Regions from separate parts of the Terribacillus saccharophilus genome, predicted to be linked through region 2. Evidence: a T-box and tRNA genes for the amino acid it is inferred to sense, from the RefSeq annotation. Region 2 holds a T-box; the other holds one or more tRNA genes.
What was found. A T-box is a leader RNA that pairs with one kind of tRNA and senses whether it is charged. The one in region 2 lies ahead of serS (serine--tRNA ligase), so its partner is inferred to be a tRNA-Ser.

Region 1 (15,163 bases), 1.5 Mb from region 2:
CTGGCAAAACGATTGGCAATCGCGATTCCATTGTTTATCGTTTCTTATTGGCTGACAACGATTGATTTTAATATCCTATGGCGCTACTTCTCGTTTGCCAATCAAGGAACCGCAGCACTTGCGCTTTGGATAGGCACTATGTATCTATTTGTTAAAAAGAAAAATTATTTCATAGCATTAATTCCGGCAGTATTCATTACCGATATGGTGTTAACTTATATTTTATATGATAGTAACCTTGGTCTTGGCTTATCCTATCAGGCAGCACATACAGGAGGACTAATCATGACAGTGGTCATCACTGCTTTGTTCTTCTGGAAAGCCAGAAAAAATAAAAGAGAGAATTTGGTCGTAGATTTGGAAGTACCTTCTCTGCCTAAAAACGAGAAAATAAATTGATTTATTGGAGTTAGGTGAGGTCTACACCTAACTCCTTATTTTGTTATAGTAAGGATATTAAAATATGTCACATCCATTTTGAGTTACATCTAAAAAACTTTAATTAATCAGCTAAGACTTTCTAAGATTTGCAAGGCCGTTATGTGAACTCTGGTATTATAAGCATTACCCATAACATCTTTAGTTAAAAATAAAAATGCCATCATATTATCATGATGGCATTTTTATATTATCTCAGATTGATCTGTATTCTGTTGGTTTCAACGTTTGCTATCCCGTAAATTATTTAACTTTAATCACAATTTTCCCTTTGGCATGATGCGTTTCACTTAATTCATGTGCTTCTTGCAAAGCTTCTTCTGAAAAATCAAATACATGACCTACCTGAGGCTTAAGAGTTCCCTTCTCAAGTAATTCTCCTAATTCACTTAGCTGCTTCCCATCTGGTGTCAGCCAATAAGAGCTTGCCGTTACTTGATGTTTTTCTGCTAATGCTTCATCAGGTTGTCCCGCAATCGTTACCAGTCTTCCGCCGGGCTTTAAAACTTGGAAGCTTTTATTTAATATATCGCCGCCCATTGTATCAATGACTGCATCATAATCACTTAATTCATCTTCAAATTGCTGTGTGCGGTAGTTGATGAATTCATCAGCACCTAACTCTTTTACATATGCTTCATTTTTTTCACTCGCAGTTGTAGCAACATAGGCACCCAAATGTTTTGCCATTTGAATAGCCATACTTCCTACCCCACCAGCTCCAGCTTGGATAAGTACTTTATCACCTTTCTTGACCTTTGTATTATCCACCAGACACTGCCAAGCTGTTAACCCTGCTAATGGAATGGAGGCAGCTTCCTCAAATGTAAGATTGCTAGGCTTTTTCGCAAGTAATTCTTCATCCACTGCTGTGAATTCCGCATAAGTACCTGCAGCGGTAGTATCCGGTCGCGCGAAAATTTCATCCCCGACTTGATAATTCTTCACTTCGCTCCCAATCTCAACTATTTTACCTGCAACATCCCAGCCAAGGATAATTGGGAAGGACCAATCGAGCATCTGCTTTAAGTAACCTGCACGTAGCTTCCAGTCAATCGGATTAACTGAAGTGGCATACACCTCAACAAGCACTTGGTTTGGTTTTATTTCAGGTTTCGGCAATTCTTGCTCTACTAATACATTTTTATCGCCATATTCATTAATAATAACTGCACGCATGAAATGCACTCCCTTTTTTAAGAAATATATTTGTAAGCTTTAGTCTTGGTTCTGTCTTAAGAAGTTATTCCTTCTTGTCAGAGCTTGCTAAAAATTCAAATGAAATTCTCTGTAACCATGTATTTATTTAATACATGACTTATTTTAACCTCTAATAACTTTGAATCAAACTAAACTGCTTATAGATGGTATTTATGTTATTGATTTAAGCTCATAAGCTACTGCTATATTTAACCTAAATCCACTTATATTCTTAAACGTGCTACAACTATTGTTTTCTGATTCACGCAGATACTAGGTATCTTCGCTCTTATGTAAGTTCCAAGTATTTATAAGGTAAATCCATTAATCTAGAATACAAAAAAAGACCCTAACTTTACGTTAGAGTCTTGATTGGACAGCTTTGGCATACTGTCTAGTGATACCGGTGGCCGGGGTCGAACCGGCACTCCTTGCGGAACACGATTTTGAGTCGTGCGCGTCTGCCAATTCCGCCACACCGGCATGTCTCTTATGTATGCTGCCCTTTTCTTAAGGACAAGTTAGATTATATATGCTGCAGAAACAAAAAGCAATACAATTTTTAAAAATAACTAGTTTTTTTTGCATTACAATCTTTTTTTGAATCTAATGGCTAACTCAGGCAAAGATTTAAGATCTTTTTAAAACACGTAACTCTTATTTTACATGAATAGAATGCAATTTGGCAACTAACGACTGAGCAAATTTTAGAAAGCGCACATCCCAATAAAATTGCAATGCTTCTATTCATCGTCCCACTCATAATACATAATAGTGTGATTGCCAAATGCTCCTTACCAACTTTAAAATTCTTAATGATTTTGTATGACTGAAACCTAAAAAACTGCCGGATCCTATGTTCCAGCAGTTTCTAAACTTTTTCAAAAGCGAAGACCTTATTTAAAAGACCGATCGAATCACTTGTTTCATATAGAAAAATCGTACAACAAAGAAGTAAAATACTTGGATTACCGCAAAGCTTCCCAATACTAAAGCAGATTCAACTATTAAGTTGTAATCAAACAAACGCGATAAAGCTGTAAGTGCTACAGCACCATGAATGAGTGCCACTACAATAGGTGAGAAAAACAAAATAACAATTTGCCGGTTCACCACTTTTTTCAATTCTGATTCGGTTAATCCAATCTTGGCAATCGACTTAAATTTGCGCTTTTCTATATCAATATCCGTAAACAATCGAAAGTAGAGAAAGCTTCCAGCCGAGACAAAGAACACAATGCCGATAAATAAGCCAATAAATAATATCGGTCCATACGCTTTATTAATTTCATAAATGGAGTGATCAACTGAAAATACTTTATGCTCTATTTGCTCCTCTAACTTTTTTCCAGTTTCAATAACTTGCTCTTCATTCCCGTCATGTACATTCCATGCAGCAGTAAAATCTGTTCTTACTGGAGTTCCAAGCTGATCATAAGTGTTATCATTCACAACATAATAACCAGAAAAGCCTAGCCCTACAGCAGACTTCACTGTGTTACTTGGCAAAATTTCCTGTCCGTTATCCAGCTGAACGCCGGATGCCATCAATACTTCACTAGCTTTCTGTCCTTCCATGATTACCGCATCACTTTGTTCCATAATGATTGCCTCATTTTCCTTTGGGTGCAGTTTATTCTCATCGATTAATGCGGCAAAACGGTTATAATCAGAAGCTTTCACTATCAATACAGGCGATTCTTCCACAGAGGTATTATAAAATGCCAAGTCCGTGGATTCCATATCTGCGTCGATTTTCTGTTCATCTAAAATTGCATTGATTTTATGCATATCTTGCTCAATCACTTCGTCACTTTCGTCCAAAAAAGGACTATACGTATACGTATATGGATTCATCTCTTTTACTCCCTTTGTAAGATAAGATTGAAACCCATATAATGTCCCAATAGCACTAAAAGCTACGGTTGATATAATCGCTACCATGAAAAAGGTTCTAGCGTTATCTTTCATTCGGAACGATAAGTCACCAAATAGCAGTATGTTGGTCTTACGCCAGAAGATTGATTTATTTTTTTTCAGAAAACGAATACAATAAACACTTAATTGCGTAAACAAGATATATGTTCCCAGCGTCACCACGATAATGACTGGAATCATTACAAAGACAACACTGGCACCTTTAACATAAACAGAAGTACCATATCCTGCAATTAACAGAATAACCGCAAGGATAGATAAAATAATAGAGGCCTTCGGTTCTCCTTTGGACTTCTTATCTCCTTTAATGAGATCGACCAGTTTATTTGTACGTAAAACGAACGCCACCAAAACCGATATACAGAAAAAGAGAAAGATAAAACTGATAAACGTTATTACAATAGCCATTACTGGGAAATAAAAATCAAGAGATGCATCAATGATTAATATATTCTCAGCAAGTAAAAGGATGGATTTTGCAAATACTAGTCCTATCAAAATTCCGCCAGCTGTTGCAAAAAGTCCTATTAAAATATTCTCCATAAATACCATGAGCCGTATTTGCTTATCAGAAGCTCCTAAAGTGATGAGCAAGCCAAACTCCTTCTTCCTTGACTGCAAGAAAGAGCTTATCGAGTATAGAATAAAGAAGAAAGAAAATACATAAATAATTCCACCAGCAACAGCCATTCCAAACAGTGCATACTTATTAACGGATCCTTCTGAAAAAGCTGGATGGAATGCAAAGATTGCAAATGTGAAGAATACCATCACCGTAAACATGCTGCTGAGGAAGTAAGCAATATACAATCGTTTATTGCGTAAGACATTTCTAAACGCGAACTGACGAAAAGTCATTTCCCTCTCCTCCCATCAGCGAAAGCATATCGATTATCTTCTGGAAGAATGCTTGTCTGCTCTCCCCCCGATGAATTTCGGCATGCAGCTTACCATCCCGAATAAAAACAACACGATCAGAATAACTAGCAGCCTGCGGATCATGCGTTACCATCAACAAACTTGTTTTATTTCTCTCATTAATGGATACCAGCATTTTCATGACATCCTTGGCCGCTTTTGAATCAAGGTTTCCTGTTGGCTCGTCCGCTAGCAGCAATTTCGGTTCATGAATCATCGCCCTGGCGATGGCCACCCGCTGCGCTTGTCCTCCGGAAATCTCGTACGTACGCTTATTCATAATTGATTCAATTCCTAGACTCTTTGCTATCTGCTGTGCTTTTTGCTGCATCTCTCCTGCTCGGACACCATCTAATGTTAGCGGCAGGATAATATTTTCCTGAACCGTAAGGGTATGTAATAAGTTGAAATCCTGGAAGATGAATCCGAGTTGATTACGACGGAACTTAGCCAAAGCACTTTTCTTTAGCTGATGAGGTTGTTGTCCATCGATTTCCACCTGCCCTGTTGTCGGCGTATCGTTTGTGGAAACAATATTCAATAAGGTCGTTTTTCCGCTCCCTGACGGTCCCATGATGGCAACAAATTCACCCTTCTCTATTTCTAAATCGATATCGGTAAGGGCGCGATAAGCAACTTTACCTTCGTAGATTTTACTGACTTTTGTAAGTTTGAGCATAATCCATTCTCCTCTCCAATGCTTAATCTAAGCATAGCCTGAGCAGTACATGTCCTACTATCGATTATGCTTTCACGAATCTTACATTGATGTAAGGTTTTGTGTTTTGGAAAATATGATCCGGAAAGTTGTACCCTCTCCTACGGTGGAATCCATCTCCAGGCCGTGCTCCAGCTTGTCAGCGACTTCTTTTACCAAATACAAGCCCATACCGGTAGACTCCCGATATTTCCTGCCATTTTCGCCAGTATAAAATTTATTAAAGATACGTTTCCGGTCCACAACTGGAACACCCACTCCAAAGTCCTTCACTTCCAGCACTAATTCACCTGATCTTTCATAAAGAGACAGAACAAGTTGATTTGATTTTCCAGCAGAGTATTTGACAGCATTATGTACCAGCTGTGCTAACAGGAAGAAAAGCCACTTTTCATCCGTTTCCACGATTGCTCCTGCTTTCTCTTCCTTCAATACAGGAAATACTTCATTACGAATGTAAAATCGCTTGTTTTCTTGATTGACTTCGTGAATCAGCTTGGAAAGGACAACAGGCTTAATATGAAAATCTTCTGTAATAGTCCGAAGTCTTGCTAAATAGAGAACTGTATTCAAGCCCTCCCGCATTCGGTCTGTTTCCTCCCGAATGCTGGATGATTCTGGTTCATCTAGTGTTTGTGCCGTTAATTCAATAACAGAAAGCGGCGTTTTCATTTGATGAACCCAACGATCCATAAATAACAGATGCTCGTCCTGTCTGTCTTCTCCTTTTAGCAGTTCTTCTTGATATAAACGAAACTGAGCTGCAAGCAACTGATCAAGTGCTTCTGAAATAGGCGCACGTTCGGTCGTCTCTAACGATTGATCGAGTGATGTAAGTGAATGCTGTAATCTATAATAGAAATTCCTCCGGCTAAAATACCGATAACAAAGGAATGCGGATATTAAAAGCAATGACAGGAAGAAGGCGTATACACTAACCCCAACATCTCGGTAGCCATCCAGCCAAAATAAAATCGGAACCATCACACACTGAGTGAGTTGGAACATAATAAGCAGCACATGCTCGCGAAGGAATAATTTCATGCTTTATCCTCTTTCCATGTAATACGCAGTCGATAGCCCGCTCCCCTGACCGTTTCAACAGCATCTTCAATCCCTAATTCCTGGAACTTATTCCGAACACGAGCTATATTTACATTTAAGGTATTCTCATCCACATAGGCTTGATCATCCCATAATTTCGCTAATAGATCCTGCCTGCCAGCAACTCGCGGATAACGCTCCAGTAAACTTTCGACAATGTCCGTTTCTTTTTTTGTCAGTTGCGTTGATTCATTCCGAAAGCGCAGCTCCAATCGTTCAGGATAAAAGTGTAACCCTTCCTGAATAAGCACTCTTTCCTCTAACTTTACTGCATACTCCCCATAAGCACGCCGCATCTGGCTTCTGATTTTCGCCATGACAATATCTGGATTAAATGGCTTTGTGATAAAATCATCCCCGCCATTTTCAATCGCCATAACTTGATCCATCTCACCAGTCCGCGCAGAAATGAATATTACCGGGCAAATCGACACTTTCCTGATTTGTCGGCACCAATAATAGCCATCAAAACTAGGTAAGTTGATATCCAGTAAAATAAGCTTAGGCTGTACATCGAGGAACGCATCCATAATCTTTTCAAAATCCGCAGCAATAGTCACTTCATATCCATACTTTTCTATATGGGAACCTAAGTATTCTGCAATTTTTATGTCATCTTCCACAATCATAATCTTGTCCATAAATTATTTCTCCCCAGCTGTTTGTTTAGCTTAATTTTACCATCTGAATCTTAACTAATGTCACCTCTAATGAATTGACCTCTCCTGTAAAAAAAAGACTCTAACATTTTGTTAGAATCAAGCATTTGCTGAGATTTATTATGTAATGTGATAATTCCTATTCCACTTCGCTGTGTTTAACACGGCACTGCCTTTATATGCCAAATTCTATTCAGATCACCAGCTACTCCACGCTATCCTTGTTCCTTCATACAATTATCCGAAGCGTACAGCTCGCCATCCTCATTAAACTCCAGCTCATAAGGATTACGCAAACCCCAAGCAAGCAGCTCAACATCACTTCCATCCGGTTTAAAACGCCATAAACCAGTTTTGCACCAAAGCTTCCCTTTAATTTTCTCACCTTTTTCAGCTGGTATACCAAAACCTCGATATTGCCATCAGGATCCATCTTTAAAATTCTTGGTGGCAGCGTTGGACGTATCGGCCACGTACTGCCTCCTACCAATATGAATATCGAACCATCATCATTCAAACCCCATAACGGTGGGGAATGACAGACCAGCTGCGCCAACCTCGACTTGATAGCCTTCTGGTAGCTGATACCTAATGAAACAGGAGGATTTCTATTAAAGTTTACTAATTTAAATGCTTTATTAACTTTTAAGATAAAAAAATACCCCTAAATGATGTTGTTCAACATTTAAGGGGGTTACAGTATTGTAATCAGCTTTTCAGAATACCTTACAATAACATAAAAAAAGGACTTCAGTATTCCTGAAGTCCTTCTCATCGCTTGGCAATACGATGATTTGTGTGATACCGGTGGCCGGGGTCGAACCGGCACTCCTTGCGGAACACGATTTTGAGTCGTGCGCGTCTGCCAATTCCGCCACACCGGCACATTAAAAATATTATGGAGGCGGCAACCGGATTTGAACCGGTGATCAAGGTGTTGCAGACCTTTGCCTTACCACTTGGCTATGCCGCCAATATTGGAGCGGAAGACGGGATTCGAACCCGCGACCCCCACCTTGGCAAGGTGATGTTCTACCACTGAACTACTTCCGCATACAAGTTAGGCTTTAGGGATTCCATAGGAATCCCAGCCTGTTTACTTGGCTATAGCCTAAAGCTATATAGAGGGCGATCGATGGGAATCGAACCCACGAATGCCGGAGCCACAATCCGGTGCGTTAACCCCTTCGCCACGACCGCCATGATGAATATGTTATGGCAGGGGTAGCAGGATTTGAACCCACATTTACGGTTTTGGAGACCGTTGCTCTACCATTGAACTATACCCCTATGGTGGAGGGAGTAGGACTCGAACCTACGAACCCGATGGGAGCGGATTTACAGTCCGCCGCGTTTGGCCAACTTCGCTATCCCTCCGATGAGAGTGGCTCGGGACGGAATCGAACCGCCGACACACGGATTTTCAGTCCGTTGCTCTACCGACTGAGCTACCGAGCCATTATGTAACATACAATGTTGTAAAAAGTGGCGGTCCGGACGGGACTCGAACCCGCGACCTCCTGCGTGACAGGCAGGCATTCTAACCAACTGAACTACCGGACCACTTTAAGAGAAACAATATGATTGCACACTTCGTGCACCATGATTTAAAAATTGGTTGCACCTTCGGGTACTACCATTTTTCACTAGCTAAGAAGGATTTCAACGTAGTAAGTGAAATGATTTGGTTGCGGGGGCAGGATTTGAACCTGCGACCTTCGGGTTATGAGCCCGACGAGCTACCCCTGCTCCACCCCGCGATAATAAAAGGTATTTTCTATGAAACTAGATAAAGATGGTGGAGGATGACGGGCTCGAACCGCCGACCCTCTGCTTGTAAGGCAGATGCTCTCCCAGCTGAGCTAATCCTCCGGATTGGTCTTGAAAATAAATGGTGACCCGTACGGGATTCGAACCCGTGATACCGCCGTGAAAGGGCGGTGTCTTAACCGCTTGACCAACGGGCCATTTATGTAAAGTGTGATGGCGGAGAGCGAGGGATTCGAACCCTCGAGACCGCGTTAGCAGCCTACACGATTTCCAATCGTGCTCCTTCGGCCACTCGGACAGCTCTCCGTGGCTCCACAGGCAGGATTCGAACCTGCGACCGATCGGTTAACAGCCGATAGCTCTACCACTGAGCTACTGTGGAATAATCAGAATTGCCTGGCAACGTCCTACTCTCGCAGGGCGAACCCAACTACCATCGGCGCTGAAGAGCTTAACTACTGTGTTCGGCATGGGAACAGGTGTGACCTCTTCGCTATTACCACCAGACAATTCAAGAATTCAATTTGAATGAACCCTCAAAACTAGATAAGAAACATGTCTTGCCAGACATCTCATGCGGCCAAGCACCGGAGTGCTTGGCCTTTGGCGTTGACTTACTAGTCAGATCCAGCTCCAAAGGCCAGAAACTGCAGTATAAGCAATAGCCCTTCAAGGGAAATTACCCCTTTACGGCCTCTTACTTATCCTTTCGTTTCTAAACGGCCTTTTGCGCTTTTCGTTTTTAGTTAAGTCCTCGATCGATTAGTATTCGTCAGCTGCACGTGTCACCACGCTTCCACCTCGAACCTATCTACCTCATCGTCTCTGAGGGATCTTACTCATTTAAAATGATGAGAAGTCTCATCTTGAGGGGGGCTTCATGCTTAGATGCTTTCAGCACTTATCCCTTCCGCACGTAGCTACCCAGCTATGCTCCTGGCGGAACAACTGGTGCACCAGCGGTGCGTCCATCCCGGTCCTCTCGTACTAAGGACAGCTCCTCTCAAACTTCTAACGCCCACGACGGATAGGGACCGAACTGTCTCACGACGTTCTGAACCCAGCTCGCGTACCGCTTTAATGGGCGAACAGCCCAACCCTTGGGACCGACTACAGCCCCAGGATGCGATGAGCCGACATCGAGGTGCCAAACCTCCCCGTCGATGTGGACTCTTGGGGGAGATAAGCCTGTTATCCCCGGGGTAGCTTTTATCCGTTGAGCGACGGCCCTTCCATACGGCACCGCCGGATCACTAAGCCCGACTTTCGTCCCTGCTCGACTTGTAGGTCTCGCAGTCAAGCTCCCTTCTGCCTTTGCACGCTACGAATGATTTCCAACCATTCTGAGGGAACCTTTGGGCGCCTCCGTTACTCTTTGGGAGGCGACCGCCCCAGTCAAACTGCCCACCTGACACTGTCTCCGAACCGGATAACGGTTCTGGGTTAGAATGTCAATACAGCCAGGGTGGTATCCCACGGATGCCTCCACCGAAGCTAGCGCTCCGGCTTCTAAGGCTCCCACCTATCCTGTACAAGCTGTACCAACATTCCATATCAGGCTACAGTAAAGCTCCACGGGGTCTTTCCGTCCTGTCGCGGGTAATGCGCATCTTCACGCATAGTATAATTTCACCGGGTCTCTCGTTGAGACAGTGCCCAAGTCGTTGCACCTTTCGTGCGGGTCGGAACTTACCCGACAAGGAATTTCGCTACCTTAGGACCGTTATAGTTACGGCCGCCGTTTACTGGGGCTTCGGTTCACAGCTTCGGGACGAAGTCCCTAACCATTCCCCTTAACCTTCCAGCACCGGGCAGGTGTCAGCCCCTATACTTCGCCTTACGGCTTTGCAGAGACCTGTGTTTTTGCTAAACAGTCGCTTGGGCCTTTTCACTGCGGCTTCTCCTTAAAAGAAGCACCCCTTCTCCCGAAGTTACGGGGTCATTTTGCCGAGTTCCTTAACGAGAGTTCTCCCGATCATCTTCGGTTACTCACCGTGCCTACCTGTGTCGGTTTGCGGTACGGGCACCTATTTCCTCACTAGAGGCTTTTCTTGGCAGTGTGAAATCAGGAACTTCGGTACTAAATTTCCCTCCCCATAACCGCCTGGAATTAGTGTTGAGTGGATTTGCCTGCTCAACTTCCTCACGGCTTGGACGCGCATAACCAGCAGCGCGCTTTCCTTATCCTCCTGCGTCCCCCCATCGTTCAAGCGGATTTAGGTGGTACAGGAATATCAACCTGTTGTCCATCGCCTACGCCTTTCGGCCTCGGCTTAGGCCCCGACTAACCCTGAGCGGACGAGCCTTCCTCAGGAAACCTTGGGCTTTCGATGAAAGAGATTCTCACTCTTTTTTCGCTACTCATACCGGCATTCTCACTTCTAAGCGCTCCAGCCGTCCTCACGATCGACCTTCACTGCCCTTAGAACGCTCTCCTACCACTGACATCGTAGATGTCAATCCGCAGCTTCGGTGGTGTGTTTAGCCCCGGTATATTTTCGGCGCAGCGTCACTCGACCAGTGAGCTATTACGCACTCTTTCAATGATGGCTGCTTCTAAGCCAACATCCTGGTTGTCTAAGCAACGCCACATCCTTTTCCACTTAACACACACTTTGGGACCTTAGCTGGCGGTCTGGGCTGTTTCCCTTTCGACCATGAACCTTATCACCCATGGTCTGACTCCCAAAGTAGATTGATTGGCATTCGGAGTTTGACTGAATTCGGTAACCCGATGAGGGCCCCTAGTCCAATCAGTGCTCTACCTCCAACCATCATCCTTTGAGGCTAGCCCTAAAGCTATTTCGGAGAGAACCAGCTATCTCCGTGTTCGATTGGCATTTCACCCCTACCCACACCTCATCCCCGCACTTTTCAACGTGCGTGGGTTCGGGCCTCCAGTCAGTGTTACCTGACCTTCACCCTGGACATGGGTAGATCACACGGTTTCGGGTCTACGACCACCTACTATATCGCCCTATTCAGACTCGCTTTCGCTGCGGCTCCGTCTATACAACTTAACCTTGCAGGGGATCGTAACTCGCCGGTCCATTCTACAAAAGGTACGCCGTCACCCATTAACGGGCTTCGACTACTTGTAGGCACACGGTTTCAGGATCTATTTCACTCCCCTTCCGGGGTGCTTTTCACCTTTCCCTCACGGTACTGGTTCACTATCGGTCACTAGGGAGTATTTAGCCTTGGGAGATGGTCCTCCCGGATTCCGACGGAATTTCACGTGTTCCGCCGTACTCAGGATACACTCCGGAGGAAACCACATTTCAAGTACAGGGCTCTTACCTTCTATGGCGGGCCATTCCAAGCCGCTTCGTCTATATGGTTTCTTTGTAACTCCAAAGGAGTGTCCTACAACCCCAGAAGGCAAGCCTTCTGGTTTGGGCTAATTCCGTTTCGCTCGCCGCTACTCAGGAAATCGCATTTGCTTTCTCTTCCTCCGGGTAATGAGATGTTTCAGTTCCCCGGGTCTGCCTCGTATTACCTATGTATTCAGTAATACGTACTATCCAATAACGGATAGCGGGTTCCCCCATTCGGAAATCTTCGGATCAAAGCTTACTTACAGCTCCCCGAAGCATATCGGTGTTAGTCCCGTCCTTCATCGGCTCCTAGTGCCAAGGCATCCACCGTGCGCCCTTCTTCACTTAACTAATAACGCATGATAAATCTATAAATCGCGACAATAATTGTCGGCTTTAAAGTTTGATGTTTTGGCATTGTTGTTTCTTATCTAGTTTTCGAGGTTCACAAGAGAGATTGATCTCTCAAAACTGAACAAACAACCAATCACGATATCTACTACGAAGTAGTAGTTCCAATTATCCTTAGAAAGGAGGTGATCCAGCCGCACCTTCCGATACGGCTACCTTGTTACGACTTCACCCCAATCATTGATCCCACCTTCGGCGGCTGGCTCCTAAAAGGTTACCTCACCGACTTCGGGTGTTACCAACTCTCGTGGTGTGACGGGCGGTGTGTACAAGGCCCGGGAACGTATTCACCGCGGCATGCTGATCCGCGATTACTAGCGATTCCGGCTTCATGCAGGCGAGTTGCAGCCTGCAATCCGAACTGAGAATGGTTTTATGGGATTTGCTTAGCCTCGCGACTTTGCTGCCCTTTGTACCATCCATTGTAGCACGTGTGTAGCCCAGGTCATAAGGGGCATGATGATTTGACGTCATCCCCACCTTCCTCCGGTTTGTCACCGGCAGTCACTCGTAGAAGTGCCCAACTTAATGCTGGCAACTAGAATCAAGGGTTGCGCTCGTTGCGGGACTTAACCCAACATCTCACGACACGAGCTGACGACAACCATGCACCACCTGTCACGCTGTCCCCGAAGGGAACGTCTTGTCTCCAAGATTGTCAGCGGATGTCAAGACCTGGTAAGGTTCTTCGCGTTGCTTCGAATTAAACCACATGCTCCACCGCTTGTGCGGGCCCCCGTCAATTCTTTTGAGTTTCAGCCTTGCGGCCGTACTCCCCAGGCGGAGTGCTTAATGCGTTAACTTCAGCACTAAGGGGCGGAAACCCCCTAACACCTAGCACTCATCGTTTACGGCGTGGACTACCAGGGTATCTAATCCTGTTTGCTCCCCACGCTTTCGCTCCTCAGCGTCAGTTACAGACCAGAGAGTCGCCTTCGCCACTGGTGTTCCTCCACATATCTACGCATTTCACCGCTACACGTGGAATTCCACTCTCCTCTTCTGCACTCAAGTTCCCCAGTTTCCAATGACCCTCCACAGTTGAGCTGTGGGCTTTCACATCAGACTTAAGAAACCGCCTACGAGCCCTTTACGCCCAATAATTCCGGACAACGCTTGCCCCCTACGTATTACCGCGGCTGCTGGCACGTAGTTAGCCGGGGCTTTCTGGTTAGGTACCGTCAAGGTACGAGCAGTTACTCTCGTACTTGTTCTTCCCTAACAACAGAGCTTTACGACCCGAAGGCCTTCATCGCTCACGCGGCGTTGCTCCGTCAGACTTTCGTCCATTGCGGAAGATTCCCTACTGCTGCCTCCCGTAGGAGTCTGGGCCGTGTCTCAGTCCCAGTGTGGCCGATCACCCTCTCAGGTCGGCTATGCATCGTCGCCTTGGTGGGCCATTACCCCACCAACTAGCTAATGCACCGCGGGCCCATCTGTAAGTGACAGCCGAAACCGTCTTTCCATTTCCAATCAGGAGAAAGGAAATACTATCCGGTATTAGCTCCGGTTTCCCGAAGTTATCCCAGTCTTACAGGCAGGTTGCCCACGTGTTACTCACCCGTCCGCCGCTCATTCCACCAGAATCACCCCGAAGGGGTCATCTGGTTTCCTGCGCTCGACTTGCATGTATTAGGCACGCCGCCAGCGTTCGTCCTGAGCCAAGATCAAACTCTCCATGAAAGTTTTGATGCTTTTGCTCGTTAGAGCTGACGTTGATCTTACGATCTTGTCGTTTAATTCGTAATTGGTTGTTTTGTTCAGTTTTCAAAGATCAATTTCGTTCTGCCGCTCATTTGGCGACTAGAACATCATATCATGTTTTAACTTTCGTTGTCAACATGTTTTTTTATTTCTTATTTGTCAGCCGTTGTTGCTCCCTGGCGACGCATATAAATATAACACGCACTTCAAACCCTCGTCAACAGTTTTTTTATAAAAATCTTTGTTCCATTCAAATACGCTGAATACAGCCAGATCAGCTTACCATAGTAGCTATCCTAATACCATATCAACATTGGCTTTTCTGGGAGGACAGCATGAATTATAACAACGACTGTCCTCTCACATTATTTATCATAATTCTTTGATTCGATACTCCCGATGATATAAAGCCTTGCCTTTTGTTTCTGTCAGCACTGCTTCAATGATCTCCTTTTCCTCCAAATAATTAAGAAGAGCACTCAAATCAGCCGCATATGCTTCCACTTCCGGTCTGTTTTTTAGTTCTCCGAAGGTCCAGGCTCCATCCTTCATGCGCATGACACGAAGAAGATGCTCAGCAGCAGAGTGCGATCTGGCATTGATTGCAACATTGACGGCAAGGAGCATAAGCTGTACACGCTGGTCTGTTTCTTCCTTACTTTGAATGAATTCTTCACAAAGCTTATATACTTCCGAATCTATTCTACGCACCTGATTCCAGACGGTGACTTCCGGATGATGTCCTTTTTCAATAATAGACAGCCGCGCCAAGTAATGCAGGCACCGTACCATCCGCGTATAGGCATCAAGATATTGACCGCTGTCATGGAGATCCTTCGTTTCTGCATAAGAACGAATAAGCTTCGCAAATTCAATTGTCATTTTCAGCTTGCGCTTTTCATAAGGAAAACTTGCCAGTTCCCTTTTCAGATTGTCGATATATTCATTCCGATCAAAGACGACTTTCCCCTCGAAGATCCATTCGA
Region 2 (15,163 bases):
CTACAACCCCGATCGGCTTCTTATAGATAAAGATATTTTCATTTGGACGATCACTCGGGACGATGTCACCTTCAATGCGACGTGCCCATTCAGATGTGTAGCGGAAGAAATCAATCGCCATATCCACTTCGCCTGTGGCAAGCTCATAATTCTTTCCTTGCTCTTCCTGCAGCAAGGAAACGAAAGTATCTTTTCGTTTTTCCAGTTCATCACCAAGCTGGCGCACAATTTTAGCCCGCTCAATCGCCGGTGTCTGCTCCCACTCTTTTTGAGCTGCAGCAGCACCATCCACTGCTTGGTTCACTTCATCCTCTGTCGATTTAGGAATCTTAGATATGACCTCTTCTGTCGCTGGATTCAAGATATCGATTGTTTCTTCTGCCTGTGAAGTAATAAAACGTCCGTTGATATAAAGCTGATGTGTCTCCACAATCATCCTCCTCTTTTTTCATTCCTGGTAGTTGTTTTCCACCATAAAGGAAGATACAAACACAAAAAGGCCCGCTCTTTTAAAGAGCAGGCCTTTTCTTACACTTAGCAGATTAGTGGTATGGGGGATACCTAACATCAATATACCCAGCCACACATTATATAAACATTATTATGAAAAAGTTTATAACTTTTTTATAGCGGGAACAGCATAGTATAGCAAATTTCATTTAAGGAGTGGATTACAAATGGCTGAAAACAAACAAAGTTTAGGTGACAAAGTAAAAGGTGCCGTATCAAAAGCAAAAGGTGAAGCAAAAGATCAAATCGGTAATGCGAAAAATGATAAAGGTATGCAAGCAGACGGTAAAAAAGATAAAGCAAAAGGAAATCTTCAAGATACTGCAGGTAAATTGAAAGAGGATCCTGACCGTTGTTAAGAAAGAACACAATCAATTGTCAGATAAACTGACAGGAAACGAGGGGGACTTGGGAAAGTAAGAACAGCACCCAATTTCGGCAAATTTCGTGCTACACTTAATTCAAGATTTCCCCTAAATTTCTAACGCAAAATGGCTGCCAAATGGCAGCCATTTTTGTTTTAGACAATTTCTACATATTGCGGATTTGCTGTAATATAGTTTCCGCTCTTCAGCTTATACATAGTAGAACCATCGACAGTTAGTGTCTCCACTACAGTGAATACTTCTCCTTGGCTGACTGTACCAGCGCGTGCATTCCAATCTGGTGCATCATAATAGTATAGAGATGCTGCCTTTACTCGAATCAAAAAGGTTGAACCTGAACCCGATTTCTTCGTTAATCCAAGTGCTTTTTCCAAACCATTTACATGACCTCGCGCCACATTCTGAATCCATGAATTAGATTTCATCTTCGCCGCATCAGCACTATTATCAATAAAGCCATTCTCCGTCAGGACAGCAGGCATATTTGTCTCCCGAAGTACGTGGAAATTCGCCTTTTTCCTGCCGCGATCCGACATTCCATTCAGCTTCATTACTTCCTCGTGAATACGTGCTCGCATTACTCCTGTTGCAGAGCTATCAGATAAAGTGGAATAAATGAAATCCTCGTATCCAGTCCCACCACCAGCATTGATATGGATGCTGAGGAAGAAATCGGCTCCCCAAGCGTTAGCATCATTTGTACGCTGCGTAAGAGATGGGAACGTATCCCCCGTACGAGACATACGTACCTCTGCATTTTCATATTCCAGCTGCAGGATATTCCGAATCGATGTTCCAATTGCCAACACCACATTCTTCTCCTGAATTCCATTTGCTGATGCCCCTGGATCTGACCCTCCGTGACCTGGATCTACATAAATTTTCACCATTCGACCATCTCCCTTTCTTTTTTTGACTGCTTATAGTACCTTATGCAGCCTTGTACTAGATAAAAGCGGTTGGTGTCACTATTTCACAACCCATTCTGAAATTAGTATCGAAGGATAGAGATGATTCGTGTCATAAAAGTTAGTCAGTTAGCCACACTAAGAGAACGACAGAAGAGGTGAACGGCTATGTTTCCTTGGCAGAAACAAAAAACAGAAGCGATAGAAAAGCGGAAAGCTAGAAAGATATCGAAGAACTTAAAAGATAATGTCAAGTATATAGAAGAACAGTACTCTTATGGATTAAACTACGATTTTGAGTCGAGAACAATCCAAGGACCTTCAGGCAGATATCATCTTTTCTTTTATTCCACCACAGTCGATACAAAGCAATTAAGTGACCATATTGTTGCACCATTATTAGAAATGAAAAAGGATATTCCAGTTGATCGAATCGTTTCCGTGCCGAACATCAGCCCTATCACGAATATGGGGGATGTAGAGAAAGGGTTAAATGATGGCAGTGTAATCATTTTCAAACAAGGCATCGCTGAAGGATTTGAGGTAAATCTTCAAGATTTTAAACATCGTGCAGTGGAAAAAGCAGAAAATGAGAAAACAGTAAAAGGACCGAAGGAATCTTTTACAGAGTCTTTGCCGACAAATATCTCTATGCTGCGGAAGAAAATCCCCTCAAAAGACTTGATAGCCGAAAATATCAGCGTGGGAACTCGGCCTGCAGTACCTGTCACCCTCATCTATGAAAGAGATTTAGCAAATGAGAAAGTACTGGAAAATATCAAGAATCGTATCAGCAGTATCACAGTCGATAACATCCGAAATATCGAGATATTGGAACAGTTCATCGAAGAACGACCAAGGTCGCTCTTTCCGACGCTGCTTTATACGGAAAGACCAGACAATGTGTCCAACTTTGTATCAGAAGGCTATATAGCTATTATGATGGACAATTCCTCATCATGCTTGATTGCTCCAATCACGATTTGGTCTTTCTTCCATTCACCAGAGGATCGATATTTACGTTGGGCTTTTGCTAACTTCAGCAGATTGATACGAGCCCTTGCCTATTTTATTACTCTTTTCGTATCTGCAACCTATGTAGCTGTCACGAATTATCACAGCCAGTTGATTCCAATTGATTTGCTGCTGGCTATTGCAAGCAGCAGAGAGCGTGTTCCCCTGCCTATAATTTTTGAGGTTCTGCTTATGGAAATAGCCTTTGAGTTAATACGTGAAGCTGGAGTACGAATACCATCTCCACTCGGACCAACAATTGGTATTGTCGGTGCATTGATACTTGGACAGGCAGCCGTTGAAGCAAATATTGTAAGTCCTATCGTCGTCATTATTGTAGCTTTAAGCGGCTTGTCTTCATTTGCAGCCGCAAACTATAGTATCAACCATACTTTGCGTATTTCCCGTTTCATTTTCATTGTGGCAGCAAGCTTTTATGGGCTGCTTAGCCTGCTAGGAGCCATATTGTTATGGGCTGCATATGTAGTATCCATATCATCTTTTGGCGTCAGCTACTTTTCCCCTGCTACACCGTCTACGAAATCATCACATGATACATTCTTTAGGATGATTTTGAAAAAAGAACGGTGGAGACCAGGCTTTATAAATCCGAAGGACTGGGATAAAAAATAAAGGAGTGACAAACATGCAATTGACAAAGAAACCTTTGCGTATTCGTGAAATGGTCGTTATTGTTTTCATGGTTATTGGACTCAAGGGCGGAGACACGACTCCAGCACTTTTTGCGGATCATGCCCAAAATGCCATTTGGCTTGTACCCGTTGTTTCTTTTCTTTGCCTGCTGCCTCCCTTTTTAATTTTAATGTATCTGCTAAAAAAGCATGAGAAATATAATTTGGTTGAGCTGATTTTTCACTTATTAGGCAAGAAATTAGGTACAGTACTTAGCTTATTACTTTTCATAGGTGGATTTGTTTCCATGTCTGTAGACATGCGTAATGTTATGGAAGAACTCAATTATCTGTACTTCCCGGAATCTCCCACTATTATGATTTATGCCATCTTTCTAGGTATTTGTATCATCATAGCTAACAAGGGTCTTGAAACGATTGGAAGCCTGACCTGGGCGCTCATCCCTATTATCATCCTTACCATCCTGGCAGTGATGACGGTGGATTTAAGAGACGCCGTTTGGCAGCGTATCTTCCCTATTTTAGGAGACGGACCGAAAACTATCCTTGTAGACGGCATCAGTAAATCTTCCGCTTTCTTAGAAATATTTTTACTTACAATTGCCTATCAGGCATTTCACCAGACTAAAGACTTTCGCATTGGAATATACACAGGCGGGATACTTTCTTGTATCTTAATCGTTACTTTTTATGCTATATATGCAATGGTATTCGACTACAACACCATCAATAACATAGCTTTTCTTTATCAAGAATCGACGGAGATTGTGTCACTTGGTCATTTCTTTACAAATATAAGTACATTCTTCATGATTGGCTGGCTATTTTCGACCTTCCTCCGATTCATCATTTTTCTTTATATTTTATGCTGGATTTTTGGAGCTATATTTGAAATTAAGCGATTTGAAGGGTTGCTTCTCCCTATAGGTGTCTTGTCCATGATTCTGTCACTCATTCCCCCTAGTTTCTCTTTAAATGAACTCGTCATAAGGGAAACAAGTTTGCAGATTATTACTCCTTTGTTTCTCATCTTTCCATTCTTGTTATGGGGTACATATGGCTGGAAGAATAGAGGGAAAACATGAGAAGGCTTATTCTAGTTTTATTGTTTTTGCAAATCGCTCTTATTCTGACAGGATGTTTTGACCGGAAAGAGTTGGAAGAACAAGCATATGTCATAAGTATCGGAGTTGATAAGACAGACAAAGATAATATCTTCCGGTTTACTTTCGAGATTGCAAATCCGGAAGTAGGCAGCTCCGTATCCAATGTCTCCACAAAGGAGCCAGCTCAAGAAGTTGTTAGTGTATTAGGTACCGACTTCCTTTCCGCGACTAGTACCGCTAATACTGCAGTCGCAAAGGAAATCACCTTGGATCAAGTAAGAGTTGTTATTTTTTCAGAAAAATTAGCTCGCTCCAAAGAATTCATACATGTTATACAAGCAGCACCTAGTACCGTAGATTTAAAATTAAACGCACAGATGGTTATTAGCAAAGAGAAGGCTGAAGACTTCATCCGGCATAATAAACCAAGACTGGAATCAAGACCGCATAAATATTTTCAGTACATGCTCGACCGCGCCAGAGAGACTGGCGTAATTCCAGATGCACCTTTGGTCCGCTTCTTTCAAATTACGGAAGGCGATGCTGATTTGTTTATAGCCCCTTTTGCTAGTACAGAAAGAGAGCCCACGGATAAATATGGAGCAGAGGATAAATATAAAGCAGGGGAAATCGATATCAACGGCGGAAATCCCACTCAATTTATAGGAGCTGCTGTATTCAAAGAAGGGCAAATGATTGACACCCTGACAGGTCAAGAAACCCGTTATGTGCTTATGCTGGATACAACACTTCCTCAGCAAGATATACTTGCCACCTATAAGGATCCGTTAAGACCCGAATTCGAGATCTCAGCCAAAGTGCAGATCGACAGAGTTAAAGTGAAAATCGATTACAAGAAACACGGCAGATCAGTCATTGATGTTCATGTTAATGCTCATTTGAATGTATTCGCCATTCCAAGCACAGAAGACTACATGCTTAATCCGAAGAAAAGAAGAATTCTGTATGCTTCTATTCAAAAGCAGATGTATCAGAACGCCGAAGAAATAGTGAGAAAATCACAAGAGAAATATAAAGCGGACCCCTTCTATTGGTCTTTGCACATACGTAGTAAGTTCCTAACCATTAAGGATTATGAAAAAGCAGACTGGTCCAATAAAATTTATCCGAATGCTGATGTACATCTGCACGTTGATGTGAAAAGTATTGAATTTGGTAAAACGCTGCGTCAATCCAACATAGGAAAGGTACGAGACTAATGCCAATGTTTTATTTAGTCCTGCTGAACTTAGCCATTTCCATTTATTCTGGATTATTCGCTTACTCCCTTCATAAAGATAGCAATAAAAAAGGGATGATAGCTGTTGTTTGTTTGATCATCATCCTAATTACAAGCTCTATCATACTTTACTTAACGTAAAAACCCACAGCCTCCAGGCTGTGGGTTTTTAATCAAAGCGGCCCCGGCAAGATTCGAACTTGCGACACACGGTTTAGGAAACCGATGCTCTATCCCCTGAGCTACGGAGCCACGACATACTATATTATAACTGAATCGATAAAGCTTGCAAAGTCTGTCGCTTTTTCCACTAGTTTCTTCCGTCACTATATCGAAGCAAATGTCCTTCTATGGTAAACTATATTTATTTGCCATACAACGTTTGAGTTTGGAGGATACATCATGCACGAGCTGCCCTTTATTGCAGTGGAAGGTCCGATTGGTGTCGGAAAGACATCATTGGCTAAGAAAATAGCGGATCACTTTCAGTATGCGCTGCTAAAAGAGATCGTAGAAGAAAACCCATTCCTAGGCAAGTTCTATGAGAATATCGAGGAATGGAGCTTTCAGCTGGAAATGTTCTTTTTGACGAACCGTTACAAACAGCTGAATGATATTCGCAAGGATTATCTTTCCCAGAATCAGCCGGTAGTCGCAGATTATCATATCGCAAAGAATATGATTTTTGCCCAGCGTACACTTGCTGAACCGGAGTTTGATAAATACAGCAAGATCTTCTCAATTTTGACAGAGGATATCGCGCTACCTAATATGGTCATCTATTTGGATGCCAGTTTGGAAACATTGCTTGAACGGATCGAAATGCGTGACCGAAAAGCAGAACAGCATATCCAGCCGGATTATCTAAAGCAATTGTCTGCTGATTACCAGACATTTATGGATCTTTTCGAACAAGACAATCCAGACATACCTGTACTTCGATTAAGCGGAGACGAGTTGGATTTTGTAAAGAACGAGCAGGATTGGAAGTATATTTGTGACAGGATCTCCTCTCACTTGGATAAAGGAGTAACATCATCATGAATTTTAGAGAGAAATACCATATACCTGCGGACAGTGTGATTACCATCGCAGGTACAGTAGGTGTCGGAAAATCGACAATGACGAATGCATTAGCAGAGGCACTGGACTTTCGTACAAGCTTCGAGAAAGTGGACGGAAATCCTTACTTGGATAAATATTACGCTGACTTTGAACGCTGGAGTTTCCACCTTCAAGTTTACTTCCTAGCAGAACGCTTCAAGGAACAAAAACGAATCTTCGAATACGGCGGCGGATTCATCCAGGACCGTTCTATTTATGAAGATACAGGAATTTTTGCTAAAATGGCGTTTGAAGAAGGTAATATGTCCAAAGTAGATTATGAAACATATCGTTCTCTCTTTGATGCGATGGTTATGACGCCTTACTTCCCTCATCCTGATTTATTGATCTACTTGGAAGGATCCTTTGATCATATCATCAGCCGCATTAAACAGCGCGGCCGGGAGATGGAACAGCAAACACCAATCAGCTATTGGGAAGAGATGTTCCATCGCTATGAGAAATGGATTAACGACTTTAATGCTTGTCCTGTGCTGCGAGTAAATATAGCTGACTATGATTTATACAACCCGAATACATCAATTGAACCGATCTTAGAGAAGGTTGGCCATTTTATCGAGCATTCCCGTAAATGGACCTCCCGCCAGCCTTCCAAATAAAAAAACCGCCATCATAGGCGGTTTTTTTATTTGCTGAATGCTTGTCCCATTTCTTTCGATCGGGCTGCTGCAGCTTTTACACATGCTTGAATGGCAGCTTTTACACCTCGTTCTTCGAGCACACTGATACCTGCTGCAGTCGTGCCACCAGCACTGGTGATGTTCGCGCGAAGCTGAGCCGGGGTTAGCTCTGACTGTTCCAGCATTCGTGCAGCTCCTTTGAAAGTCTGAATCAACAGTTGTTTGCCAACAGTCTCATCAAGACCGACTTGAGAGCTTGCTTCCTCCAACGCTTCCATCATGTAATAAAGATAAGCAGGCCCGCTGCCTGAAATGGCAGTCACTGCATCCATATCCTCTTCATCTACCTCTACAGACTCTCCAACGGTCTTGAACAAACTGCTAACGACCTTCATATCCTCACTGCCTGCATGTACTCCTGCCGCGACAGCTGTCGCTGCCTCAAGAATCGTAGCGGACGTATTAGGCATCGCCCGAACTACCGGCTGATTGGATGGCAAATAGCTTTCCAGAAAAGAAGTATGGATCCCAGCCAATATAGATACGACAATTTGTCCTGGCTCCAGCTTGGATGCCTTCAAAGAAGTTAACGCTACTTCAGCATCTTTCGGTTTCATCGATAAGATGATGACATCTGCATCTTTCAAGAGAGCTGTCTGATTCCGCGTAATTGTTACTCCATATGCATCATGCAATTCTTGTAGCCTCGCATCATTAGCATGATTCGTCAGCCATATACCTTTCGCTGGGAGATGCTCTGCTGCGATTAATCCTTTAACGAGCGCTTCCGCCATTGCACCTGCACCTACAAATGCTATTTTCTTCATAAATGCCTCCGTTCCACGTGAAACAAGTTTGTAGTATTATCTGATGCTTCTTTTCAGAAGTCAATAAAAAAATCGTTACGGGTTAACCGTAACGATTTATGTATTTTAATTTTATATGTTTGTAAAAATGGAGGAGGAAGAGGGATTCGAACCCCCGCGAGCGATGAAGCCCCTGTCGGTTTTCAAGACCGATCCCTTCAGCCAAACTTGGGTATTCCTCCGTAAGACAAGTACTAATATATCATGTACTATGTCCATATGTCAACAGAATATAAAAAAAAGTGAAGGAGGGGGAATTCGAACCCCCACGAGCCGTTAAACCCCTGTCGGTTTTCGAGACTTATCCCTTCCACCGGACTTGGATACCCCTCCATACTTTTTCACCATATCACAAGCCTACTGTCAGCTTTAGCGAATTTCTGTCTTACCGCCCATGTAAGGTACCAATACTTCTGGAACCTTCACAGAACCATCGGCCTGCTGATAGTTCTCTAAGATAGCAGCAACTGTACGGCCAAGTGCCAAACCAGATCCATTCAACGTATGAACAAATTCAGGCTTGCTCTTGTCATCGCGTCTGAAACGGATGCCAGCACGACGCGCTTGGAAATCTTCGAAGTTGGATACAGAAGAAATTTCACGATACGTACCGCCGCTAGGTAGCCACACCTCGATATCATATGTTTTTGCAGATGAGAAACCAAGATCTCCTGTACATAGTGTAACTACACGGTGTGGAAGATTAAGAAGCTGCAGGACTTTCTCTGCATGTCCTGTGATTTCTTCCAGTACGTTATAAGATTCTTCTGGCTTAACAAATTGTACAAGCTCTACTTTGTTGAATTGATGCTGACGAATCAAACCACGTGTGTCACGACCGGCAGATCCTGCTTCAGAACGGAAGGAAGCGCTGAATGCAGTGAATTTCTGCGGCAGCTGTTCATCTTTTAATATTTCTTCACGGTAATAGTTTGTTACAGGAACCTCAGCCGTCGGAACAAGGAAGTAATCCCAGCCCTCAACCTTGAAGGCATCTTCTTCAAACTTCGGCAGCTGACCAGTTCCAGTCATACTTGCTCTGTTCACCATATAAGGAGGCAGCATTTCCTGATAACCATGTTCATCAGCGTGAAGATCCATCATAAAGTTGATTAAAGCACGTTCCAGGCGAGCTCCCAATCCTGTGTAAAATACGAAACGGCTTCCTGTTACTTTCGCAGCACGTTCAAAATCGAGAATTCCTAGGTCAGCTGCAATATCCCAATGGGCTTTTTCCTCAAAGTCTTTCTGCTGCACTTCTCCCCATTTACGAGCTTCAACATTATCGTCCTCGGAATTACCTACAGGCACGCTCTCATGCGCAAGATTAGGGATAGAGAGCAATAGCGTATCCAGTTCAACCTCTACGTCACGCAGCTCCTCATCATTGGCTTTGATTTGATCGCCTACTTCGCGCATTTCTTTGATTTGGGCGTCAGCATCTTGCTTTTCTTTTTTAAGAACAGCAATTTGCTTGGAAGCCTCATTACGTTTTGCTTTCATTTCCTCTGTTTCATTAATCAGCTTTCGGCGGCGATCATCTAAATCTCCAAATTTATCTAAGACAGTCAAATCTGCACCGAGATTGTTCAGCTTCTGCTTTACTTCTTCAAAATTTGAACGTAAATATTTTAAATCCAGCATATGTGCTTCCTCCTTTTTTCTTAAACAAAAAAACATCCCATCCCTATAGAAAAAGGGACGAGATGTTTCACCCGCGATACCACCCTGGTTGAAGACAAAGAAGTCTTCCGGCTCGGCAAGGTAACGGTTTGTACCGGGTATGTTTCCATACCATTCCAGGATGGATTCACTCACAGCGCTGCATCGATTTTCACCAGCCATCGACTCTCTTAAGCATGCTGTAAGTTACTAGTTCCTATCATCACGTTGTTGTTATTCTTCCTACAGAATAGCTAATTCCAGGTAAATATGCAAGTATGATATGCAATTCCAGCTCTAGCTTCTACATCCTTATAGGATTTTATACAAAAAAACCGGAGAAGACTGGGTCTTTTCCGGTTTTGTAGGTTCTGGTTCGATGTTGTCTAGCTGCGAAAGCCAGGAACTAGAGGATAAGCAATGAATCCCTGCGTGGGGAAAAGCATCCCACTCCGGGCTCCCTTGCTTATCCTTACGTTCCTAAACGGCTTTCTCCGCTTTTCTTTGTTGTCTAGCTCCAAAGAACAGAAACTGCGGTATAGGCGAGAAATCCCTGCACGAGGAAATGCACCTCATTCCGGGCTTTCTCACCTATTCCTACGTTTCTAAGCGTTCTTTTCCGCCTTTCTTAATTAAAACCAGCCTTTAACTGTATCAGAGACGCTAGTGAAGATTCCTGCGAAGAAATCTCCGATTGCGCCTAGGGAGAGCATGAACCAGTTTGATTTTTCTACGTCTTCGGATGCTACAACGTCAACAGTATAGGAGCCGCCGTTGATGTTGCCTTGGTCATCTCCGTCATAGACGAGTGTCGCAGTTCCTACTTTGTCGCCTTTTTTCACAGGAGCAACCAGTTCGCCATCTGCATCCAGCTTGTCCTTGTCGACTTTGTATTCCAAGTGGTATTTATCTTCTTCACCATTCTTTACAGAAGTAGTAACTGCATCTTTTGTTGAGATGGCTACACTATCTTCTTTTCCTTTTGCAACTGGTACAGAAGCATGGTCCTTGATTTCTGTTCCTGCTTTGTAAAGTTCAGCTTGCTCGAATTGATTGAAACCGTAATCAAGCAATTTTGCTGTTTCCTGGAAGCGTGCTTCTTCACTAGCTGACTTCATGATAACAGTTATATAACGCTGTCCATCACGTTCAGCAGTACCTGTGAAGCAGTAGCCTGCTACGTCTGTATGACCTGTTTTCAAGCCATCCATGCCTTCATAGCCATATGCTTCTAAGTATCCAGGCATGTTTGGTAGCATCCAGTTCCAGTTCGTGATTTGTTTACCGTCGAAATCTGTTTGTGTAACGCTGGAAACCTCAAGTGCTTCTGGGTGATCCTTAATCAAGTTATAAGCCAGGATACCAGTAGACTTTGCAGTCATCAGGTTTTCGTCGTTGATGTTCGTTCCCTCTGCTCGGTTATCGCCTAAGTCAGAGTTGGAAAGACCGGATGAGTTAACGAATTTATAATCCTTCATTCCGATTTCTTCAGCTTTTTCATTCATCATCTTGACGAATTCTGTCTCACTGCCGCCGACAAGTTCTGCAAGTACTATTGTTGCGGCGTTGTCGGAGTTAATAGCCATTCCATTATAAAGATCGCGAACCGTATAATCTTTGTTTTGCGTGAGTCCTGTACCGGAAAAATCCGTATTAGAGGAAATGCTGTACGCATAGTCGCTTACTTGTGTTGTCGTATCCCAGGAGATATCCCCTGCTGCAATTGCATCCAAGATGAGATATTCGGACATCATCTTCGTCATACTTGCTGGAGGTAAAGTGAGATCTGCCTGCTTCGCATATAATATTTCACCAGAGTTGGCGTCTATTAGAATTGCGGATTCCGCTTCAATATCCAAGCCTTCCGCAGCTTGTGTGTCTAGTGGCTTCGCTAGAAAAGTGTTAAACGTAATCAGCATCGCGAGCAAACCGATCATCGATGCTTTAAAAAGATGTTTCAAAGTCTTCCTACCTCCACAAAAAATAGAATCGTTACTGTGCATCCCCGCTATTTTACCATAGACGATAGGCAGAGGGGAACGTACTTTGTACCGATTCTACATTTTGTTCACAGGTCTGGAAGACACCAGTCAATTGGCTTCAATCCATTATTTTCTAATATCTCGTTTGTCTTGGAAAATGGCTTGCTGCCAAAGAATCCACGCCTTGCTGATAAAGGACTTGGATGGACAGAAGTAAGTGTATAGTGCTTCTCCGTATCAATCAGCTTTTGCTTTTCTTGCGCATGCTTTCCCCAAAGAATGAATACAACAGGATCCTGCTTCTCATTCAATGATTCAATGACACGGTCCGTGAAGTGCTCCCAGCCTTTGCCTCGATGAGATGCTGCCTGATGAGCTTCTACAGTCAAAGCTGTATTCAAAAGCAGCACACCTTGTTCAGCCCAGCGCTTCAAATAACCATGTTTCGGAATCGAGCAGCCAATATCATCTGCCAGCTCTTTGTAGATATTGACTAGTGATCTCGGAATAGCCACCTCGGGCTGTACCGAAAAACTAAGACCATGTGCCTGATTTGGTCCATGATAAGGATCTTGTCCTAATATGACCACCTTTGTATTCGCAAATGATGTTACTTGCAATGCTTCGTAAATGTGGTGCATCTCCGGATAGATTGTCCGTTCCTGATATGCTTCTTTTAAAAAGCTTCGCAGTTCTTTGTAATAGTCCTTGTCGAATTCATCCTGCAGAATATCCTGCCAGTCATTATCAATTAGTTGTTTAGCCATACTACTCCACCTCCAGGACATTGTATCAGACCTATACCCGTTATGAATAACGAAAAAAAGCCACCCTTATGAAAAGGGCAGCTTCTAAATCAGCTTGTAACCGGCTGATTCATTTCAGATCTCTTATACATGTATTGGAATGCGATTAGAGCTGCGAAAACAACTATACCAGCAATACTGGTCCAAACTCCAGGGTAAATCAAAGCAAGACCAGCAGCCAGTGCCACAAAACGCTCTGGCCAGTACAGTCTGCGGAACCAATAGCCGATCATTCCAGCTCCAATGGCAATCATCCCTAGGAAGGCTGTAACGAATATCCAAGCCATTTGCAGATAATTGCTTGTGCCAACCAGCAGCAGTTCTGGAGCGAAGACGAACATATACGGGATGACGAAAGCCGCAATTGCCAGCTTCGTCGATATAACCCCCGTAGCGATTGGCCGGCCTCCTGACATACCAGCTGCTGCAAATGCAGCCAAAGCAACTGGAGGCGTAATATCAGCCATGATACCGAAATAAAAAACAAACATATGCGCTTGCAGATCACTGATTCCAAGCAATATGATTGCCGGTGCTGCAATCGTCGATGTAATGATATAGTTGGCTGTTGTTGGTGCACCCATACCAAGGATCAGGGATGCAATCATCGTAAAGAACAACGTCCAAAACAATTGTTCATTTGCAAGGCCAACCAAGCTGTTAGCAAGGCTTAGACCAAGTCCTGTTTTGGTAACGACTGCGACGATGATTCCGGCTGCCGCAGTCGCTGCGATTACAGCGAGAGCCGACCTTGCACCGTCTACCATTGCTTCGATCGTCTCAAGGAAGTTACGGTCAAAGAAATAGCTGACAATTACCGTAGCAATGGCTGCGATGATCAATCCATTTTGAATGGACATACTGCCTGTTACACCGCTGTAAATCAAATAAGCAACCAGTACAACTCCGAATGTGATTGGATAGAGATGACGGTAAACTTCCTTTCTGATTAACGCAACAAGCACACATGTGACGATCCCATATAATGCTGCTCGCATAATGCTGAGCCCCGAACTCAAATAAAACACCATAGCGAGTATCGGAAGCAGCAGATACAGTTTGCTAAGTACTTCTTTCTTATTTGGAAGTTCTTCTTTTTTGAGTCCTCTCAATCCAGTTCGCTTCGCCTCGAAATGAGTCATGATCCAAATGCCGGCAAAATAAAGGATGGCTGGGATGATGGCTGCTTTGGCAATCGTCCAGTAGCTAACCCCGATGAATTCAACCATTAAGAAGGCGGCAGCGCCCATGACCGGTGGCATAATCTGACCTCCGGTAGAAGATGACGCCTCTACAGCTCCTGCGAAATTCTTAGAATAGCCAAGTCTCTTCATCATTGGAATAGTGAATGATCCTGACGTCACCACGTTTGCCACAGAGCTGCCGCTTACTGTTCCTTGCAGCGCACTGGAGAAGATGGCCACTTTCGCTGGACCTCCGATTCTTCTTCCGGCAACGAGCAAGGCAAGATCATTGAAATACTGCCCCACTCCTGTCTTCACCAAAAAGGCACCAAACAGAAGGAATAAGAAGATGTACGTGGATGAAACTCCGATTGGTGTACCTAGCATACCTTCTGTTGTAAAGAACAGCGAGTATACGAGTGTATCCACATCCACACCTGGATGGACAATGAAATCAGGCAACTGGCGGCCCCAGTAAGCGTATGCCATAAATAGAATGGCAATAATGACAATCGGCAGACCGACAGTACGTCTTGTTGCTTCCAAAACGAGAAGAACAGCTATAGCTCCAGTAATGAAATCCATGGTCGTCATCTGTCCGCCTTGAGCAATGATATTGTCGTACATGACCGGCCAATAAGCACCCACATAAAACCCGAGTGTGGCTAATAGATAATCATACCAGGCAATTTTTTTATCTTTGCTTTTCCGATTAGCCGGGAACAACAGATAAATCAGGACCAGACCGAATCCCAAATGGATAGATCTGTGAATCTGGGTAGGTACATTTCCAAAAGTAGCGGTATACAGCTGGTATAAGGAAAACGCAAGCAGAAGGAAAAAGACGATGGCACCCATGATGCCTGCAAGTTTCCTGAAATTTGATTCACTATCATATTTCTCAATCAGCTGCTGTTGTTCCTGTTCTGACATGATATCTAACTTCGTAGCTTTTTCATTCATTCCAGCAGCTCTCCTTTCCATAAGTTCCATAAACTCGTGTATTCTAATTGGATTCTAATGGAGACACCTGGTCCGATGTTGTCTTGGAGAGAATAGCTATGCTTCTGATAGACCAGTTGGTGATTTGCCACCACTTCT

Region 1: it has a tRNA-Ser gene. The T-box ahead of serS (serine--tRNA ligase) is inferred to sense a tRNA for this amino acid. The anticodon was not compared.

Annotation. Positions count from the first base shown of each region.
Region 1 is NZ_CP008876.1:724,591-739,753, reverse strand. It holds gene GZ22_RS03895 (carbon starvation CstA family protein) at 1-399, shown strand, start outside; gene GZ22_RS03890 (NADP-dependent oxidoreductase) at 682-1,617, opposite strand; tRNA gene GZ22_RS03885 (tRNA-Leu) at 2,040-2,121, opposite strand; gene GZ22_RS03880 (ABC transporter permease) at 2,539-4,434, opposite strand; gene GZ22_RS03875 (ABC transporter ATP-binding protein) at 4,409-5,173, opposite strand; gene GZ22_RS03870 (sensor histidine kinase) at 5,255-6,256, opposite strand; gene GZ22_RS03865 (response regulator transcription factor) at 6,253-6,957, opposite strand; tRNA gene GZ22_RS03855 (tRNA-Leu) at 7,778-7,859, opposite strand; tRNA gene GZ22_RS03850 (tRNA-Cys) at 7,875-7,948, opposite strand; tRNA gene GZ22_RS03845 (tRNA-Gly) at 7,954-8,028, opposite strand; tRNA gene GZ22_RS03840 (tRNA-His) at 8,103-8,175, opposite strand; tRNA gene GZ22_RS03835 (tRNA-Trp) at 8,192-8,265, opposite strand; tRNA gene GZ22_RS03830 (tRNA-Tyr) at 8,267-8,352, opposite strand; tRNA gene GZ22_RS03825 (tRNA-Phe) at 8,361-8,433, opposite strand; tRNA gene GZ22_RS03820 (tRNA-Asp) at 8,462-8,538, opposite strand; tRNA gene GZ22_RS03815 (tRNA-Met) at 8,661-8,735, opposite strand; tRNA gene GZ22_RS03810 (tRNA-Val) at 8,772-8,847, opposite strand; tRNA gene GZ22_RS03805 (tRNA-Glu) at 8,868-8,942, opposite strand; tRNA gene GZ22_RS03800 (tRNA-Ser) at 8,960-9,051, opposite strand; tRNA gene GZ22_RS03795 (tRNA-Asn) at 9,053-9,127, opposite strand; rRNA gene rrf (5S ribosomal RNA) at 9,140-9,252, opposite strand; rRNA gene GZ22_RS03785 (23S ribosomal RNA) at 9,488-12,413, opposite strand; rRNA gene GZ22_RS03780 (16S ribosomal RNA) at 12,592-14,156, opposite strand; gene GZ22_RS03775 (nucleotidyltransferase-like protein) at 14,550-15,163, opposite strand, start outside.
Region 2 is NZ_CP008876.1:2,204,053-2,219,215, forward strand. It holds gene aldA (aldehyde dehydrogenase) at 1-430, opposite strand, end outside; gene GZ22_RS11200 (CsbD family protein) at 678-869, shown strand; gene GZ22_RS11205 (N-acetylmuramoyl-L-alanine amidase) at 1,031-1,786, opposite strand; gene GZ22_RS11210 (spore germination protein) at 1,973-3,451, shown strand; gene GZ22_RS11215 (GerAB/ArcD/ProY family transporter) at 3,465-4,556, shown strand; gene GZ22_RS11220 (Ger(x)C family spore germination protein) at 4,553-5,797, shown strand; tRNA gene GZ22_RS11225 (tRNA-Arg) at 5,997-6,069, opposite strand; gene GZ22_RS11230 (deoxynucleoside kinase) at 6,220-6,861, shown strand; gene GZ22_RS11235 (deoxynucleoside kinase) at 6,858-7,541, shown strand; gene proC (pyrroline-5-carboxylate reductase) at 7,568-8,389, opposite strand; tRNA gene GZ22_RS11245 (tRNA-Ser) at 8,518-8,610, opposite strand; gene serS (serine--tRNA ligase) at 8,798-10,072, opposite strand; T-box leader at 10,123-10,323, opposite strand; gene GZ22_RS11260 (serine hydrolase) at 10,723-12,051, opposite strand; gene GZ22_RS11265 (uracil-DNA glycosylase) at 12,159-12,839, opposite strand; gene GZ22_RS18035 (TRAP transporter permease) at 12,929-15,025, opposite strand; gene GZ22_RS11275 (DUF1850 domain-containing protein) at 15,022-15,163, opposite strand, start outside.